DNA from 3 places in the Paenibacillus sp. FSL H7-0943 genome. Region 2 is predicted to be linked to each of the others. Evidence: riboswitches for the same ligand, from Rfam matches in the RefSeq annotation. Region 2 holds a riboswitch; each other region holds the start of a gene.
What was found. Region 2 has a riboswitch for cyclic di-GMP ahead of NSQ55_RS20690 (thiamine pyrophosphate-binding protein). Riboswitches for the same ligand answer to the same signal wherever they lie in the genome.
Positions count from the first base shown of each region.

Region 1: another riboswitch for cyclic di-GMP. It lies ahead of NSQ55_RS10280 (DUF6612 family protein); the one in region 2 lies ahead of NSQ55_RS20690 (thiamine pyrophosphate-binding protein).
Region 3: another riboswitch for cyclic di-GMP. It lies ahead of NSQ55_RS04950 (glycosyl hydrolase); the one in region 2 lies ahead of NSQ55_RS20690 (thiamine pyrophosphate-binding protein).

Region 1 is NZ_CP150148.1:2,383,405-2,389,537, forward strand. Features, by position in the region: gene NSQ55_RS10270 (DUF4179 domain-containing protein) at 1-1,164, opposite strand, end outside; gene NSQ55_RS10275 (RNA polymerase sigma factor) at 1,148-1,666, opposite strand; cyclic di-GMP riboswitch class I at 1,870-1,961, shown strand; gene NSQ55_RS10280 (DUF6612 family protein) at 2,079-2,927, shown strand; gene NSQ55_RS10285 (NADH-dependent flavin oxidoreductase) at 3,040-4,203, shown strand; gene NSQ55_RS10290 (CapA family protein) at 4,282-5,298, opposite strand; gene NSQ55_RS10295 (FprA family A-type flavoprotein) at 5,568-6,133, shown strand, end outside.
Region 2 is NZ_CP150148.1:4,707,712-4,713,844, forward strand. Features, by position in the region: gene NSQ55_RS20680 (YafY family protein) at 1-517, shown strand, start outside; gene NSQ55_RS20685 (HAMP domain-containing methyl-accepting chemotaxis protein) at 639-1,889, shown strand; cyclic di-GMP riboswitch class I at 2,064-2,160, shown strand; gene NSQ55_RS20690 (thiamine pyrophosphate-binding protein) at 2,316-3,956, shown strand; gene NSQ55_RS20695 (carboxymuconolactone decarboxylase family protein) at 3,967-4,335, shown strand; gene NSQ55_RS20700 (hypothetical protein) at 4,541-4,891, shown strand; gene NSQ55_RS20705 (ketoacyl-ACP synthase III) at 4,946-5,938, shown strand; gene NSQ55_RS20710 (DNA-binding protein) at 6,015-6,133, opposite strand, start outside.
Region 3 is NZ_CP150148.1:1,147,203-1,153,335, reverse strand. Features, by position in the region: gene NSQ55_RS04960 (discoidin domain-containing protein) at 1-248, opposite strand, end outside; gene NSQ55_RS04955 (glycosyl hydrolase) at 300-1,820, opposite strand; gene NSQ55_RS04950 (glycosyl hydrolase) at 1,972-3,522, opposite strand; cyclic di-GMP riboswitch class I at 3,535-3,614, opposite strand; gene NSQ55_RS04945 (sugar phosphate nucleotidyltransferase) at 3,751-5,124, opposite strand; gene NSQ55_RS04940 (UDP-glucose/GDP-mannose dehydrogenase family protein) at 5,867-6,133, opposite strand, start outside.

The DNA of each region.
Region 1 (6,133 bases), 2.3 Mb from region 2:
ATGATCTCCTTTCAAATTCCAACCCCCAGTGATTGTTTGATCACCTATAACCAACTGAGCGGTATTATAGTGGACAATTCCTTTTTTAAGCGAATCATTTTCATCTATTAGAATTTGGATATCCAAAGGGGTAACCACTAGCTGATCTAAGGTTATGCCGGTCTTTTCTTGAAATTCAGGACTGTTATACAGTTTCTTAGTGTAAATCGCCTCACTTGCTTTTTGTCCATCTGCTTTAAAATCGAACTTCCACGTACCTGAAAATCGTTTCGCTTCTTCAATGTAACTAAAATGAAGACTAGCTTCCTTCCAATCTGATTCAGTTATATTGAAAACCTGTTCAATAAATAAATCCGATCCTTCGTTAGGCATGATGGTTGGAATTGCTTCATTCTTTTGACCACCAGTACTAACTACCAAATGTGGATTACCCCGTCCTAAGTCAGATGGTGATGCAGCGACTTTGTAACGGATAATGGTTTGATTGGAAACATGTCGAACGGATTCGATTTGAATGCTTGGATATTGCTTAACTCCAGTATCGATAGTATCCCCTGCTTGATGATTAGATTGTAAGGGAATATTCTGATCACGGTAAAAAATGAGATTCCGTGCTTCAAACCTGTAGTCCTTTTTATCATCCTTTAATGTATCAGGTGTCTCATATACTCCAATGAGTTTCTGGCTTTCAGGATCGTATTCTAAATAACCGTATACCTTTGCCTTGGCACCGGATTCATTAGTCATGATGTTTTCCTCTGTAGCAAATCCAGTATATTTGGATAGATCAGATTTAGTATCAAGTGATAACAGCATTTTCATTTTTTCTCCATCAGTTACAACACCGTTCAAATTCATTGTTACTCCTGAACTGGAAGTTTGAAGATTATACTGTTGACCGATGCCGTTATTTAATGCATTGCTCACACTTCGACCACCAATTTTATCCCAATTAATCGTCATACTAGCGAATACAGGAATGGCTACAAGTAAGAGGCAAGAGAAGACAATACTGATAGGAATAACCTTTTTATTAGACCTAGGAGTATTCTGGGAGGCATGCAGATTTCTTTGACGTTTATAAGCTTCTTGTTCTATGGCAGTCCACATCAAATCATAATCCGGTCGGGGAATATGTTTATCTTTTTCAATATACAGACTCATTACTATTCAGCTCCTTTAGTTGGGTTCCACCCATTCTATTTAGTATTTTAAGTCCCTTGTTCAGTCTGGATTTTACAGTTCCTTCGGGTATGCTCATAACTTTAGAGATCTCGGGTACAGTCAATTCGTTTATAAAACGAAGGACTACTACCATTCTGATTTTGTCGGGAAGCTGACTGTATAACCCTTGTAATTCTTTTTTAGTTTCCTGTCGATCCAAACGTTTTTCTACAGGGTTTGATTCCTCAGACCTGGATAGTAAATAATTACGTACTTCTTTCATCCACCCCGTCTTACGCCTTTTGATCACACTGTTGCACTCATTCGAAGCAATTCGTAAAATCCAAGCTTTCAAGTTTCTTACCTTCGACTTATCCGCTAAGATAACTTTTACAAATACCTCTTGGGAAATATCCTCCGCATCTGCCTGATTTTTCATTAAGTAGTAACAAAAATAATATACTTGTTCTTTATAGAGCTCGAAAATTTCCCGGTCACTCATTTTGCTGCACCCCCTGTCTTTGCTGTTCTCATTAATAAGACTTATAAGCGTATGTAATCGTTCATTTTTCATTTTGATTGTAGTATTTCTTCTGAGTATCATAGCGAATTCGAATGGAAGATAAGTCGTTTACAGGTAATTATAACCATGATAAAATTAGCGGTGGGACATGCGTCCGTAATCTATTAAAACTAATTGAATGTCCGCGTTAAAGGTAAAATCATCGAAAGATGATGACACAAAGCCATGGGTCTAAAACCTTTCGACAGAAGGAAATGATCGCCAGGCCGCCATAGGGATGTCTTATGAAGCATAAAGGATAGCTCTAAGAATATGTAGTCTATTTTGAGCTCTTTTATTATTTCGACCTATACGGCGTTACATTATCGCAAGGGGCCGAAAGGGGAAGTACATGAACAGTTTTTTCAAAACAATAGGTACTAGTTTGGCAGTAGGTGCTTTATTGCTGTCCGGAACGATCGGATGGATGTCTAATCCAGGAGTAGTGTCAGCAGCTACCTCAACAGTAGTAACCGCGGATCAGATGATCAGCAAAGTAACGGCAGCCTCCAAAGCAATAAAGAATTTCCATCTGGATGTGACCAAAAAACAGGATATTCAAAGCGGCGGGGTGCGTATCAGCAACACCAACACTCTGAAGCTGGATATCAACCGTCTGCCGAATTTTGCCGCAGCAGGCACTGTCGCTAGTAGTCTTTTAGAAACATCGTACAGTCTATATGCCAATGACAAGGAGTTTTACTATCTTGTAGACGGAAGTGAACTGATCGATGAATCTGAAGATGAAGGTTACGACGATGACGGGGAGCCAATCGATCCTGATGCACAATATTGGCTTGGACTGGAGAAAACGGAATGGGATGCCTTTTACTCTAAAGGCCAATACGATCCTGTTTCCATGCTTGATTCGGTCAAAAGTTATAAAAAATCCATGAAAGTCAGCACTGCTGGCGCACAAACAGTCTTACAATTCACGGTAACCGATCCGACAGCAGCTAAGGGGATAATCAAACTCTATGACCAGGAGAACCTTTGGGATGGAGAGACAGTTCAACCCAAAAGCGTAACGTGGAAATTATTCGTCAATACTAAGACCTGGCAAACGGAAAAGCTGACAGTCGATCTGAGTTATGTGCTGGTAAGTGATGGAGCCAAAGATACATACACCACGAAAATCGAAGCTAAATATTCCAAAAATAATAAAGGTGCAGCCATTGTAAAACCGGCCGAACTAGAATAATAAGGACGATTCATAACGAGCGAAAAGCGCTGTTCAGCGGAACAGCGCTTTTTGTTGTATCCAACAGCAGTTCTTTATTAGTTGACAAGAATAAATCATTGCTGTAATTTATATGTATGCGCATGTATATAATAATTTATCTAAATATAATTTAATGAAAGTTGGGAAAAAGATGATAGCACTAGACACAGCATTAACTTTTCGCAGAGGGCTGACATTAAAAAACCGAGTGGTTATGGCTCCAATGACCACTCGAATGAGCTTTTATGACGGTGTAGTAACACAAGATGAATTGAAATACTATTCGCTAAGAACGGGCGAAGTAGGTGCGGTCATCACTGCGGCAGCAAATGTACAAGAGGGTGGAAAAGGATGGGAAGGTGAACTTAGTGTTTCCTCCGATGAATTTATTCCTAGCCTCAGCCGATTAGCATCTACTATTAAACGAAATGGAACAAAGGCTATTTTACAGCTATTCCATGCAGGAAGAATGACAGATTCAAAAATATTGCGTGGCGTACAACCCGTCTCCTCCAGCGCCATTGCTGCCGAACGCCCGAATGCAGAAATTCCAAGAGCATTAACAGAAGATGAAATTTTCGGTGTAATTGAGGATTTTAAAAAAGCGACTCAACGTGCTATTCAAGCTGGATTTGACGGGGTAGAAATTCATGGAGCAAACACATATTTAATCCAACAATTCTTCTCTCCACACTCCAACCGTCGTGAAGATCAATGGGGAGGAAGCTTAGAGAAAAGATTTAATTTCATTAACCAATTAGTGGATGCAGTTATTGCTGTCGTTGACAATTCAAAGGTTAAGGATTTTATTGTCGGGTATCGTTTTTCTCCAGAAGAATATGAAGAGCCTGGAATTAAAATCACCGATACCTTTTATCTCATTGATAAATTAGCTGATAAAAAGCTGGATTATCTGCATATTTCATTAGGGGACTTCAAGAAAGTATCTGCATCAGAAGATTTTAAAGAAAAATCAATCCTGCAATATGTGCATGAGAAAATCAATGGCCGTATACCTTTAATTGGGGTAGGAGATATCCGTACCAAACAGGACGCAGAGGACACGTTGACAAATGCTGAATTAGTAGCAGTAGGACGGTCTCTTATCATTGATCCTCATTGGACAAGTAAAGTACTGGAGGGTAAAGAAGATCTCATCAGAAGAGTACTTGCTGATCAAGATAGAGAAGAACTTGTAGTAGAGAATGGTATTCTAGAATTCCTTAAATTAATGATGCCTGATCGTTTACGCTAAACCCAAACACAGTTTTGAGGTCTAAATCTATAACGTTCCGCGGTAAATTCCGCGGAACGTTATTTTTCTGTAACGACTCTATTCCCTCTTTAAGATTGTTGTCGTATGTTTCAACATTCGATTCATGAGATTTCGCCGTTCTGTTTTTATGTCGGTGTCGCTTCTCTTTAATGCGTCGCGGATGGGGATGATCTCTGTAATTTTCCTGCCGCTTTTTATTCTTCGATCTACACAAGTCGGGATGTAACCTACGTTAGTTATACTCGTGTGTCCTTTTTCATCCTTCTTTATTTTAAGCGTAAGAATGATACCGCTTTGTGTGTAAGGAATATTCATTAGTTTAGTCGAAACAAAATTCCCCAATGAGTAAATAACGAATTGTTTTTTTCCACGAAGCGCTAACGGTTGAAGAACATGTGGGTGAGACCCCAGTATGATGTCGGCGCCATTTTTAAAGAAGAGATTGACCAGCTCTTTTTGCCTCTTGTTTGGAGTGTAACGATATTCGCTTCCGAAATGCAGATAAAGCAAGACTAGATCGACTTTCTTTTTTAAATCTCGAATCTCCCGAATGATCTTGGGCGTAGATATCCGGTTAACCAGCCATGGCTTACTCACTGGTACAGGAATTCGGTTGGTTCCTGCTGTGTAGGAGAGGATGCCAATCGTAATTCCTTTGACGTTTTTAATAAGCGTTCTCTTGGATTCTTCTAATGATTTAGCTGTTCCCGTGTGGTCGATTCCATTACGGTCCAGAACTCGTAACGTCCGAACCAGACCCGGGGCACCATAATCCATGCAATGATTGTTGGCCGTTACTAATACGTCGAATCCGGCTTCCTTAAGTGCAGGGGCCAGTTCGTCTGGACATTTGAATATCGGACCGCCTGATCGGGGACTTTTCCGGCATTCGGGGCCACTTCCAGCAAAGGTGGTTTCGAGATTGCCAATCGTCAAATCAGCCTGTTTCAGATAAGGAGCTACTTTTGCAAACAGGGGGCTGAACGAATAGGTTCCGTCAGGCTGTTTAGCATCCGAAATAATATAACGTTTGACCATTAGATCTCCCACAGCAGCTATTTGTATTTCAGTCATGGATATCCACCTTTTTATTATTTTCATTAGGATATGGCATAAAGTTGTTATGGGTTATTCTTTCTTTAAGGCGAAGTGCAAACATTTGTGTGGCTTTTTATTTAAAATGTGACTCAACGCATAATCACTTTATTTAGATCGTCTAAATTTAAGGTATTCATTTTTATCAAACTTTTATAATTTGATTCAAATCCTCTTTTTTGTTTGGCAGCCATAATAAAATAAGGTTGTTGATAAACATTATCAATCAAACATTGGAGGTTAAAGAAATGAGTACACAATTCAAAAAAATCGCCGAGGATACTTACTGGATAGGCAAAATCGATAACCGCCAGGTTCCATTTCACCGCCTGATTCTGGCAAAAGGAACTACCTATAATTCTTATTTATTAAAAACAGGTAAGCCAACTGTCATTGATACCGTAGATATGGAATTCGGACGTGAATATGCCGAGTGTCTGGGTGAAATAATTGATCTTCTAGATATCCATTACATTGTAATTAATCATACAGAGCCTGATCACTCTGGTGGACTGGCAGCTCTCGCTGCCAAGGCTGCAAATGCCACGATCGTATGCACCGAGATTGCTGTTCCCGAATTGCAGGAAATGTACAAGCTTCATAGCCGGAACTTCCTGGTGGTTAAAGACGGAGATAAGCTGGATATTGGCGGGAAAACGCTGCTGTTTAAAGAAACACCGTATCTCCATACCGCAGAAACGATGATCACCTATTGTATCGAAGATCAAATCTTATTTCCTTGTGATATTTTCAGCACGCATGTTGCGGTGGAGAATCTATTCAGCGATGAAGCCGGGTTTGATATTACGGAAGA
Region 2 (6,133 bases):
TGTTTGGGAAGACCGTAAAGTGAAGATCACTTACCCACGGAATGACGAGATGAAGGAGCGTTTCATTGAACCTCTCGGGTTAGTCGCAAAACGTGGAGTTTGGTATGTAGTGGCACGAACCGAGGGTGAAATGCGGACTTTTCGCGTGTCGAGATTAATACAAGCTGACGCAACTTATGAATCATTTGTCAGACCTGAGGCTTTTGATTTAAAAAGCTACTGGGAACAATCGACTTTAGCTTTTAAAGCAGCACTGCCAAAATATGTAGTGAACTTAAAGGTGAATGAGTCTATTCTTAAAGAATTACAACGTGAAAGATATGTAACTATAACTTTAGTAGAACCCTCTGCTAATACTGGGTGGATGAACGTGGAGGCCGAGTTTAATGCTATAGAATCTGCCTGTCGTATCGTACTCTCTTTCTCTCCTTCAGTTATTGTTTTAGCTCCTATCGAACTAGTAGGGATGGTAAAGTCTGCTATTAAAACAATTTCCACAATATATGAGGAATTTTGACATGAATTCTAAATATCTACTACTTAAAGAAGATTTATGACACTTCTCTATAGACCAATGACCTATAAATCCCCTATAATAACACCATTACATAAAATTTAATAAGGGGGACATTTTACCAATGAGCTGGATGCACAAACTTCCGTTAAAACAAAGAATTGTTGCCGGATGTTACCTCGTTGCCGCACTGTTTGCTATTCCTGTCTTAGTTACGTTAATGATTCTAGGTCAATTTCTCGTAGGAATTATACTAGTAGTTGTTCTTGCAGGTCTGACTTTACCTGTTGCTCGCTTCGTGGAGAGAACGCTTACATCATCTTTTGATGATATTGCTAATGTATCTCACAGTATTTCGAAGGGTGATTTCACTAGCAGAGCGGACGAAAATGGTTCAATGGGTGACGTAAGCCGCTCCTTTAACACAATGATTGATAAGCTCAAGAAGATTTTGACCGATGCATCGCAGATCACCCGTCAAGTTATGGATGCAAGCCGCGGAATCGAAGATAAGAACCAGAACCTGAAAATTGTCATGGCACAAGTAGCCTCTTCTTCTACTGAGCTCGCTCTTGGTGCAAATGAAATATCTACGGATATCGCTGATATGACAGAATCCATTAAAGACATTGAAACTAAAGTATCCAATTATACGAACTCCACCAAAGAAATGAACAGACGTTCAATACATACCTTAGAACTTGTTGAGCAAGGGCGCCAATCCGTAGATACACAGGCTGAAGGCATGCGTAAAAACATAGAGGCTACACAAAAAGTGGCTGATACTATTGAAGCTCTCTCACAAAATGCCCGCGGGATTACGATGATCACCAAGACCATCACAGAGATCGCTGAGCAGACCAACCTGCTGTCACTGAATGCCTCCATCGAAGCTGCTCGTGCCGGAGAGCATGGTCGGGGTTTTGCCGTTGTAGCTCAAGAGGTTCGCAAGCTTGCTGAGGAATCTACGGCATCCACAAAAGAAGTATTCGGCTTGGTCCGCAGCATTGAGTCAGATATTAAACAAGCCATCGATAATATCGCCATCAATGAAGAGGTTGTGCAGGTTCAGAATGAAATGATCACTCAATCTGCCCATATTTTCGCACAAATTGTACAAAGCGTGCAGTACATTACCGAGCAAATCTCTTCATTCTCTGCGGAGAGCGATCTTATGCTAGAAAGTGCCTTGAAAATTTCCAGTGCAATTGAGAATATCTCAGCAATCACCGAAGAAACTGCTGCTGGCACGGAAGAGGTATCGGCGGCTATGAATGAACAGATTAATGCCCTGCAGTCTGTTGCAGAAGAAACGGAAAAAATGACCCAGGCCGTATTTAATCTGCAAAAAACCATTCATATCTTTAAATTCTAGTTCAAAACTATCAACTGCCACCTAAGCTGAGTCTTAGGTGGCAGTTTTTTTCGCGAGGTAAAACTTCATCTCTTGGACAAGACTTTCGTCAAATTTCGAGTTTTTTTAGCGGATTATGTTGACAAAAATTAATGAGGAATATATTGTAAAGGAAAATTATTCTTATCAACTATAAATTAATATTGGCAAAATCCTCGAAAGAGGATGACGCAAAACCATGGATCTACAGCCTCATTTTTTCTTTTGAGGCCATGATTGCCAGGTTGCAGAGGAACCAGGACGGCTGAACTATTGTTCAGTCTTAGCGGTGCCTTATGCCACCAACCTGTGCTTACTATAGAGCACAGGTTTTTACTTTTTGAGTATATTGATCTATCGTATCTATTCGGTAGATTAATAACTAATATATATCAAAAAACTTGTGAGGTGTTTCTTTTGAAGACAGTCGCAGATTACATGGCGGAAGCACTACGTAACCTTGGAGTCACCCATTCTTTTGGGATCATTGGCAAATCCATTTGTCCAATTGTTCTAAAGATGGTGGATTACGGTATTGAATTTATTCCCGGCAGACATGAAGCAAGCTCCGGATTCGAAGCAGCAGGGTATGCGCTGAAAACGGGTAACCTAGGCGTAGCATTTGGTACTTCGGGTCCTGGGGGAACTAACCTGCTTACAGCAGCAGCACATGCGAAAGCTAACAACCTACCTGTCCTATTTATTACCGGCCACCAATCCATTACAGAGCTTGGAATTCCTCAATGTCAGGACTCCACCTCTTTTCTGGCTGATTTAGCTGATATGTTCAGACCTGCCACCTTGTTCAGTAAATTGGTTGAACGTGGGGATCACTTTGGTACTATTTTTAATCATGCGATTTCTGTGGCCCTGACCAAACGGGGTCCTGTTCATCTTTGTATTCCTTTTGATGTACAAACTGAAGTATTGGAAGAATGCAATATAGTAATCCCAGAAAGAGAGTCTCTAATTAGTCAAGCTAATATCGATAGAGTCATCGAAGCTATTCAAGCTGCTAAGAATCCTTTGATTATTGCGGGTAAAGGAATTAACCGCTCCGGAGCACATAAAGAGCTTGCTCAACTCGCAGAAACTTTTAATATTCCTGTAGTAACATCTCCTGGTGGAAAAGGGGCTATAGTCTGGGATCACCCACTCTATCATGGTCCTATTGGCGTTGGCGGTTCGACCCACGGGGACGATTTATTGAATAAAAGCGATTTATTTATAGTGCTTGGATCACGTTTAAGTGATATGACCATCTGTAATCTTAAACGGGAGAATCATCCAGCAACTTTAATTCAATTTGATATTGATCCAACCTTTGTCGGAAAAATACTATTGTCCAAAACGATACCGGTCACTGGGGACCTGCGCGATAATTTGGTGCACTGCCTAAATCATATTGACCCAAGCACAATCACCAAACGTGAGGCTTTGGCCGATGCGGATTATTCAGAAGAGCTTCCAACCCTCAAGAATCTTTCCCTTGCTTCCGTAATGAGCACTTTAAGTGATTTGATCCCTTATAATAATTCAATTTTCGTTGATGATGGAAGTCATGGATTCCACGCTGCAAAATGGTACAAGGTTAAGAAACCGGGCAGCTTTGTTTTTGATGCGTATTTTGCTTGCATGGGTAATTCGATCGGCATGGCTATTGGTGCAAAAGTTGCAGCTCCTGAAGAAACTGTCCTCTGCATTACAGGTGATGGTTGTTTCATGATGCTCGGCGCTGAGATTAACACCGCTGTCTGCAAAGATATCCCTGTTATCTTTATCGTGGTCAATAATAAGCAACTAGATATGGCTCTTAAGGGTATGGAGAAAACCACAGGTCGTATCGATGGAACTCTATATGAAGTACCAATGGACGCCGTGAAATTCGCTGAATCTCTAGGTGCTAAAGGCTACAAATGTGAGACTGCGGATGAATTCACAGCTGCAATTAAAGATGCGGTAGCTCTAAACCATGTTGCCGTTATTGAACTACTAACAGACCGTGATGAAGTCCCTCCGACTGCACACCGTACTTTGAACCTAAACTAGGAGGCTAACCATGAAGGAAAATATCAACAGTGGTCTCAACCACTTCACGAATCTATCAGGAGACTATGGCGCAAAAGCACTAGCTCCAATTAAAGACCACTTCCCTGACTTGGCTGAATTTATTATGGGGAATGCCTATGGCGATATTTTTCAACGTAATACTATAGCCCCTGACTGGAAGGAAATCGCAGTCATTTCATCTTTAATTTCAATGGGTCAATTCGAACAGTTGGGCGTTCATTATGTCATGGCCCTTCGTGTTGGAGTCACCGTAGAACAGCTTAAAGGTATTCTATTACACTTAGTACCCGTTATAGGGGCACCTAGAATCATCACAGCTTTTAATATCCTGCTTGCAACCATAGAAGAAATCCAATAACCCAACAGTTCGACAACAATATACAAAATTCGACTTTATTATTGCATACACTTGAAAAATATGCCTATAATAGAGTCGGAATATCCCATTACTTGCTGTATAGTGTCGAATTTTGACTTTTATAAAACAGCTAAATGGATATACATGGCTGGATATTGCAGTCGAACTGTTTTGGACAAATTCAATCTATGGGAGAGATTTAGGCATGGGAAGTTTCGTTTTGAAGACAGACACTACAAACAAGGTTATTAACATTGAGTTGGATGGAACATTTTCTGAAGAAGATGGTCTAAAATCTATTCAAGCTTATCAACAAACTATCAATCCAATTACTCCAGCTGACTATGAACTAAAAATCGACTGCAGAAAGCTAAATGTAACTGCACCAGATGTTGTACCTCTTTTAGAAAGCTGCTTTGTAATGTTTAAGAATGATGGATTTGTAAAAGTAAATCTAACGCTTGAAAATAACCCGATCCTCAAAATGCAGCTTTCCCGTCTTGGCCGTAAAGCTGGACTCGATAACATCGAGATCATTTCTGCGGTTACAGTCTAGATCTTTTAATCTTAATATGTAGGCCACATTTTACTGCTTTCCTGGAGGCGTATTATGACCGGAATTCGTATTAAAGGCATTGATATCTATCATCCCAGCAATATAGTTGGTAACGACTTTTTCATTAAGCATTTTGACGAAAAAGGCATTGATATTCGAGGTCTATTATCCGCATTAGGTCGTATTACACGGTATAGTATTAAGGATGCGGATGAGAATTCCCTTACGATGGCTTTTGAGGCTGCCAGGAATGTTCTGGAGAAAAGTAGTCTCACAGGTGCCGATATCGACCTTATTGCCTATGCAAGTCAAACTCCTGAGTATATCTTTCCTACCAACTCATTAATGATTCACCGTTTGATCAAAGGCGCATCCCATACGATCTGCATTGACAGTAATGCTAATTGTGCGGGTATGACGGCTTCTGTGGAACAGGTTAGCCGTCAGATGCAAGCGAATCCTAGGATTAAACGAGCGTTGGTCATCGGCTCCGATTATGTAACCCCTCATGCCGATAAGAATGATCCAGTCTATTACGCTAACTTCGGTGATGCAGCGGCGGCAGTCATTCTTGAACAAGCTGAGGATGTGGTCGGTTTCATTGACTCTATCTACCAAACGGATCCTTGTGTTTGCGATAATTCCAAATTCCCGTGCGCAGGCCTGGCTAAACTGGGTAAAGAAGGTGTAGCGGCTGGAGAGTTTAATGTGAAGTTTATTCCTTTTGATGATTCCATTTGCATAGATGCTGCTTCTGAGTCTATTCGTACTCTACTGTCTAACAACAATATCGCGCCTGAAGCCATTAAAGCAGCCTGCTTCTCACAGTTTTCATTGCCTAATATCTTAGAGATGTGTAAGAAAGTCGGCATTGATCGCAATGTAGCGGTATACATAGGGGATGAATTCGGATATACCTCTACCAGCAGCCCATTTATTGCTCTACATAAAGCTGTAACTACTGGAAAGATCGAACGTGGTGATAAAGTCCTGTTCTGGACAGTGGGCGCCGGTTGGCAAAATGTAGCATTTGTTATTGAATATTAGGAGCTGTATAACAAAAAGCGGCAAGCTAGGGATTCACCTAAGCTTGCCGTTTTTTAATATAAATATGAACGCAACATCAGGACTTACTTGCAAAGGTGAGCCCCTTTTCCGCGAGAGCACTCCGCAGTAGAACGATCGCCTTTGGCCCCAATCCATGTAGCTGCAGAAGCTCTGCCTCCGTAAGCTTGCTGAATT
Region 3 (6,133 bases), 3.3 Mb from region 2:
GCTGAGCCATCATGTTGTCCCAGATTCCAGATCACAGTACCATCCGGTATTTCTGCTGCAGCATCAGTTCCTGCAGATAGTCTCGGTATATTGGCACCTACCTTATAATCGTTTGTCCTATTTGTTCCGAAGACAGAGACAGACAACAGAAACAAGACGGTTAATGCGGCGAATTTTAATAATAACAGTAATGGTTTGTTTGCAGATATCTTATTTTTTCTATTAGATATTCTCCTCGTTATTCCCATCCATAGGTCCTCTCTTTCTTCCGGAATGTCTTACCCTATCATTTCATTAGATTAAGGAAGGAACAATGCCCCTTGTGGAATTACCTGCTGCTTCTGGCTGGAACTCTCCCATAGCAAACGAAGATTGGCATCTCCTTCATTCTCATAATATTCAATTTGGATATCATAAAGCGTTCCGGCTGTGAGCGGGATACTTCCTTTATGAAGGGTTGCACTTTGATTTTTCCAATTGTCGATGATCAGCTTTCCGTCAATCCAGACACGGACTCCATCATCAGAGGATGCCGAAATCGTATATTTTTCACTGAATTTAGGTTTGAGTTTCCCTTTCCAGCGTACAGAAAAGTGATCTTCATTTATCTCTGAGGCAGGGGACCCACCATGCCAATTAAAATCAATCTTACGGTCATTGCGGATAAGTACCGCTTCTCCATCTAAATCAGTATTGTTATAGTATTCTCCAGTTAAACCCGTTAGGGTTACCGGAGTTACGGGTGCTATCGAAGGACCTCCTGTTGTGAGAACATAGTCCTCTCTCGATACTATAAATGAGTCTTTCATAAAGCTTTTAATTGACTGTAGCGTATTATTTTCTGTCAGTAATTTTCCCCAGGTCATCATATAGACCCATTTATTTTGTTTCTCAGTTAATACATCCGGGTTCGGCAATTGCCCACTCTCCCCGATTCCGATAGGTTTACCCTCGGCCAATGAGAGCAGATCCTCATAGTAGGACTGTTTATAATCGTTATTGTAGATATCCGCAGCCAGAACATCGAGTTTATCCCCACCGGGATAATATGCAGCATATGGATCTGACCATTCATTCGGTGCATTCGGATTCCACACCCACAGTAGATTATTTAGCTTGTGTGTGTTTACAAAACGATCATAGACAATACTCCACAGCTCTGAAAAATTGTCCTTTTTCCCCCACCAAAACCAACCACCATTCATTTCATGGTAAGGTCGCCATAAGACCGGCACTCCGGCATCACGCAGCTGACCCAAATATCCAGCAACCTCGTCTAGATCTGAAATTAGCCTCTTATACTGAGCTGTCCCAGGTGTAACATAAGCATTAAATTTCTCTTGACTGAGACTTCTGTTTACATTGGACCATTCTGGTGAGGTTCCCGGTAAGCTCTGATGGAAGGTCATGGCTACAATGCCACCCTCTTGATGCCATTCAATTGCACTGTCTATAACAGCTTGCCGCTGTTCTGCGATCGTCCCTTCGGATTGATTATTAATCGCCCCTAATTCATAACCATGTAGAACGGCATTTTGTCCCGAAGTATTCTTCAGCTTATGAACCAGTTCATCTGGACTTTCTAGATAATCATGCTGGCCGGACAAGATCCCTTTGCCACGTAGATTCACCAAATTACTCAGCAGTTGCTTGGCTTCTTCAGAAGCCGAAGGATTGCTTGGTATAGCCGGAGGTAGAGAGGAAGAAACACTCATAGCCTTCGGAAGACTTTTAACCTCTCCCCAAGGCAGCAAGGAAAAAATAATAAACACCGGTAACATAGTAAACAACAATCTGTTTTTCTTATAATATTTACGCAAATAAATCCTCCTTTCGGTAGCTGTACTGCCTCCACAGGTGTTAAAAACATACCTGTTATCGGACAATCGTCTTCTGACCTAATGAGGACTATAGCTTAGTAGCTCTGCAATAACGCAGAGCCACTAAGGATCGACCTTTAATTTTCATCAATCAGGAGACATCCGGAAGAAAAAGTGCACTTGCTGGAACTGTCTCTTTAGCTTGACTAGCACTTTCCCACATCAAGCGGACTCTCGCATCGCCTTCATTCTCGTAATACTCCACCTTGATATCATATAGCTGGCCAGCCTTCAGCGTTATAATGCCCTTACGCTCAGTACCACTTTGCTTAGTCCAACTATCAATCACGGATTCCCCATTCACCCAGACACGGATACCATCATCTGAGGTAGTGTAAAATGTATATTGCTCATTATATAATGACTTAATTTTACCGCTCCAACGTATGGAGAACCGATCAATCCCGAGGGCGGCATCCGGCGAGCCTTGCCGCCAATTGAAATCGATTATTGCATCAGTTCTGTTAAGAGCTGCTGCTCCCGACAATTGCATGTTGTTGTAATACTCTCCTGCAAGCCCCTTCGCGAGAGGAATTGCTGCCTCCCCCTCTTCTTCAGAAGGTGCCGGCGCTGGTGCGGCGCTAGGTGTCGGTGACAGACCAGTATTTAATTTATCTCTGGTCAGGGTATAGTTGCTATTCATAAATGTTTTGATTGTGTCTGCACTGTTATTCTCGTAAAGCATTTTTCCCCAGCTCATCATATACGTCCATTTACTTTGCGATTGCTGAAGCTTCTCCAGATTAGGCATTTCACCATTTTCCCCGATCGCAATCGGTTTGCCTGCGGCTAGACTCAATAAGCTGTCATAGTATTTTTGCTGGTAATCATTTTCGTATATATCTGCTGCCAGAATATCTACTTTATCAGCACCTGGATAAGTTAGCGCATAAGGATCTGACCAAACATTGGGAGCATTCGGACTCCACACCCATAACAAATTATTTAATTTATGAACGTTAACAAAACGGTCATACATAATATTCCATAGTTTAGAAAAGTTATTTTTCTTCCCCCACCAGAACCAGTTCCCGTTCATTTCATGATAGGGTCTCCAAAGCACCGGAACATTGGCATCGCGCAAGCTTTTTAAAGAGACGGCCACCTTATCAAGCTCAGCGATCAGATTGTTATATTGCTTGGTACCCGGTGTAACGTAACTATCGAACTCACTCTGGCTAAGTGTTTTTTTCACATTATCCCAGTCATAAGAGGTGCCCGGCAGGTTAGCATGAAAAGTCATAGCTACGATCCCGCCCGCTTTATTCCAGTTGATGGCGCTGTTCACCACATTTTGACGTTGCCAAGCCATCGTTGCTTCGGACTGACCACTGATCGCACCCATTTCATAACCGTGAAGAGCCGCATATTGTCCGCTGGTTCCCTTCAGCATATTGTTAATTTCATCTGGACTTTCTAAATAGTCATGTTGACCGGCAATAATACCTTTTCCTGAGATCGAGTAAAAATAGTTAAGCAGCTTTACGGCTTCAGGTGAGGCACCTGGGGTAACTGGCGTTCCAGAATTTGAAGCAGCTATGACAACAGACGGCGAAATTCCAACAGCAAGCGGAAATGCAGTCAGAAACAGGACGAGTGACAGAAATGCACCAAACAATCGATACGTACGGTAAGCTTTCAAAATAATCTCCCTTTCGGTAGCCAGGCTGCCACTCTTTCGAAGGCCCTATAGCTTTGCGTCCCTACCTTTCGATAGGTTTGCCTTTTCAATTTAAGAGAAATAATCTCTCTTACCGTAAGTATCGACGACAATTAATGATATATTTAGTGTTTTTATGACTTTTTTTGATAATTGAGTCAATTTACCTGTTTCAAGAAATTTTGAATTGGTTAAATAGATAGGTTAGACCTATGAAATGAATTGTTGTAGTTCTATATCATTCCAGTCTAAAGTAATACGTATGTTATCTTCTTCTACTAATTCAGACCCCGTCTGTACCTCTATAAACTCAACATCCGTCAAAGCAAGGATCGCGTGCTTCGTTCCTTCCGGTATACGTACCACGTCCCCAGCCTTCACATTATGTTTTTTCTCATTCAGCACAATACTTGCTTCGCCGCTGACGATTGTCCAAATTTCACTACGCTTGCGATGTAATTGATAGCTGATATTATTCCCCTCGGATATAAAAATCCGTTTGGTCAGCACTTCATTGCCTTCATCATATTTCACATAATCAATAACTTTGTAATGACCCCAACGGCGTTCCTCGTACATCGGTCTTTGTTCAAAGGTCTTCAGCACTTCTTTAATCCGTGGGCTCTCAGCTTTATGGGTAACTAGAATCCCATCCGGGCTAGCCGCAATGATCAGATCCTTCGCACCAATTACCGTAATCGGAATGTCCAGCTCATTAATCAAGCAAGTCCCCTCAGAATCCGCCGTCACAAAACCTTTTCCTACATGCTTGCTGCTCATTTCCTCTGTCAGCGTATTCCACGTTCCAAGATCCTTCCAGAATCCATCATACGGCTGCACCACAATATGTTCTTCTTTCTCCACCACTTCATAATCAAAGCTGATGGAAGACAATAGCTTATACTGCTTCTGCAATTCTTCATATCCTAAAGGCAACCCTTTACGCTGCAAAATATCTAACAAGTACCCTAAGCGGAAGGCAAACACGCCGCAATTCCACAAGGCATTTTGCTCGATGAGCTGTTCTGCTTGTATGCGGTCTGGTTTCTCTTGAAAGTGACTCACCTTCATAAAACCATTTTCCCCCGCCTCTTCGGTAGTAGGAATAATATATCCGTATTTCTCTGAGGCATGTTCAGGAACAACACCCATTAGAGCCAGATTTGCTCCACTTTCCAGCATGGTCTCCTCAAGCATAGCTATGGTATCGAAAAAGGATGCTTCTACATAAGGGTCAACAGGCAATATTGCTACCGTCTCCGCTGGAGAAACACCTGCCACTGAATAAAGATAGGTAGCTGTTAAGGCGATAGCCGGAAAAGTATCCCGACGCTCCGGTTCAACGATAATCGGCACATGACTTCCCAGCTGGCTTTGTATCATTTCTACTTGGCCACGGCCGGTGGCCAGATAAGATGATTCTGCCATCCCTGCTTCCTCCAGCTGTCTCCAGACACGTTGTACCATGGATTCTGGTTCACCTTGAGGGCTTTCAAGTACCTTTAGAAATTGCTTTGAACGTGAGTCGTTGGACAACGGCCATAACCGTTTACCTGAACCGCCTGATAGAAGTACCATTTTCATAGAATGAACCCTCCTTGAATTATGGAAATCGAGCATATTTGAATTGTTATCAAAACGTCAGCTTCCACTTAGCCTTATTTCGAGCGGATGCACTAAAAAAATTTGTTAGGTAGAAACCACTCCAAGGGATTTTGGACTTCCGATCGCTGTTATCCTCAGATTTCCTGATTGAACCGCTTCTCGCGGTAGAAATCCGAGGATAGCATATGCTTTCGAAGCTAGCTTTCCTACGGAAATCTTTCGGGCGAACACTCCGTTTCTACAGTTCCAAATTCCCTTTCCGTTCTTCACCTAACCAACTTTTTCTTAATACTTGATCCGTGCGTACCGGGCTGTACCAGCCGGAAGCAAGCACGTTTTTCTAAAGATTTGCTTCTGCTCTGGGGGAGGCAGCTGCAACTGCAACAACTGTAAGAACAACTGCAACTACAAGAGCAAGACTAGTTGCCACCACAGAGACAATGACAACTACAACTACAAATGCTACTGCTACTGCGGTATATAATCAGAGTACCTAACTTTATAAATTGCTTAGAAACTTAAGATAAGGGAACGGAGTGACGGAGGGGAATTTTGGAACTGTAAGAGCGTTAGCGTCCGCCTTTGTCTGCGGATTTCTACCGCTATCAGCGGTTAAAATCAGGAAATCTGCAGACAACAGCGGCTGGAAGTCCAAACATTCTCTGGAGTCACGGCTCATCCCTAAATAGAAAAAACACAAGTTCAATCAATATAACTTAGATTAAACCGCTCCAGCCACACTAGCAGAATAACCGCTCAATCCACCCATCTGCGGGCGACCGACAGAATGATAAACGAGGCCGGTACCCTCGATTTGCTCCTTGGAATACACGTTGCGTCCATCAATCAGCACCCCATTGCGCATGCTTTTCGCCAGCTGATGCAGATCAATGTCCTTCAGTAGGCTCCAATCGGTCAAGAGGCATACGGCATCGCTGCCCTCAGCCGCTTCCTCAGGCAGATTGCACCAGCGAAGCTGCGGATGATC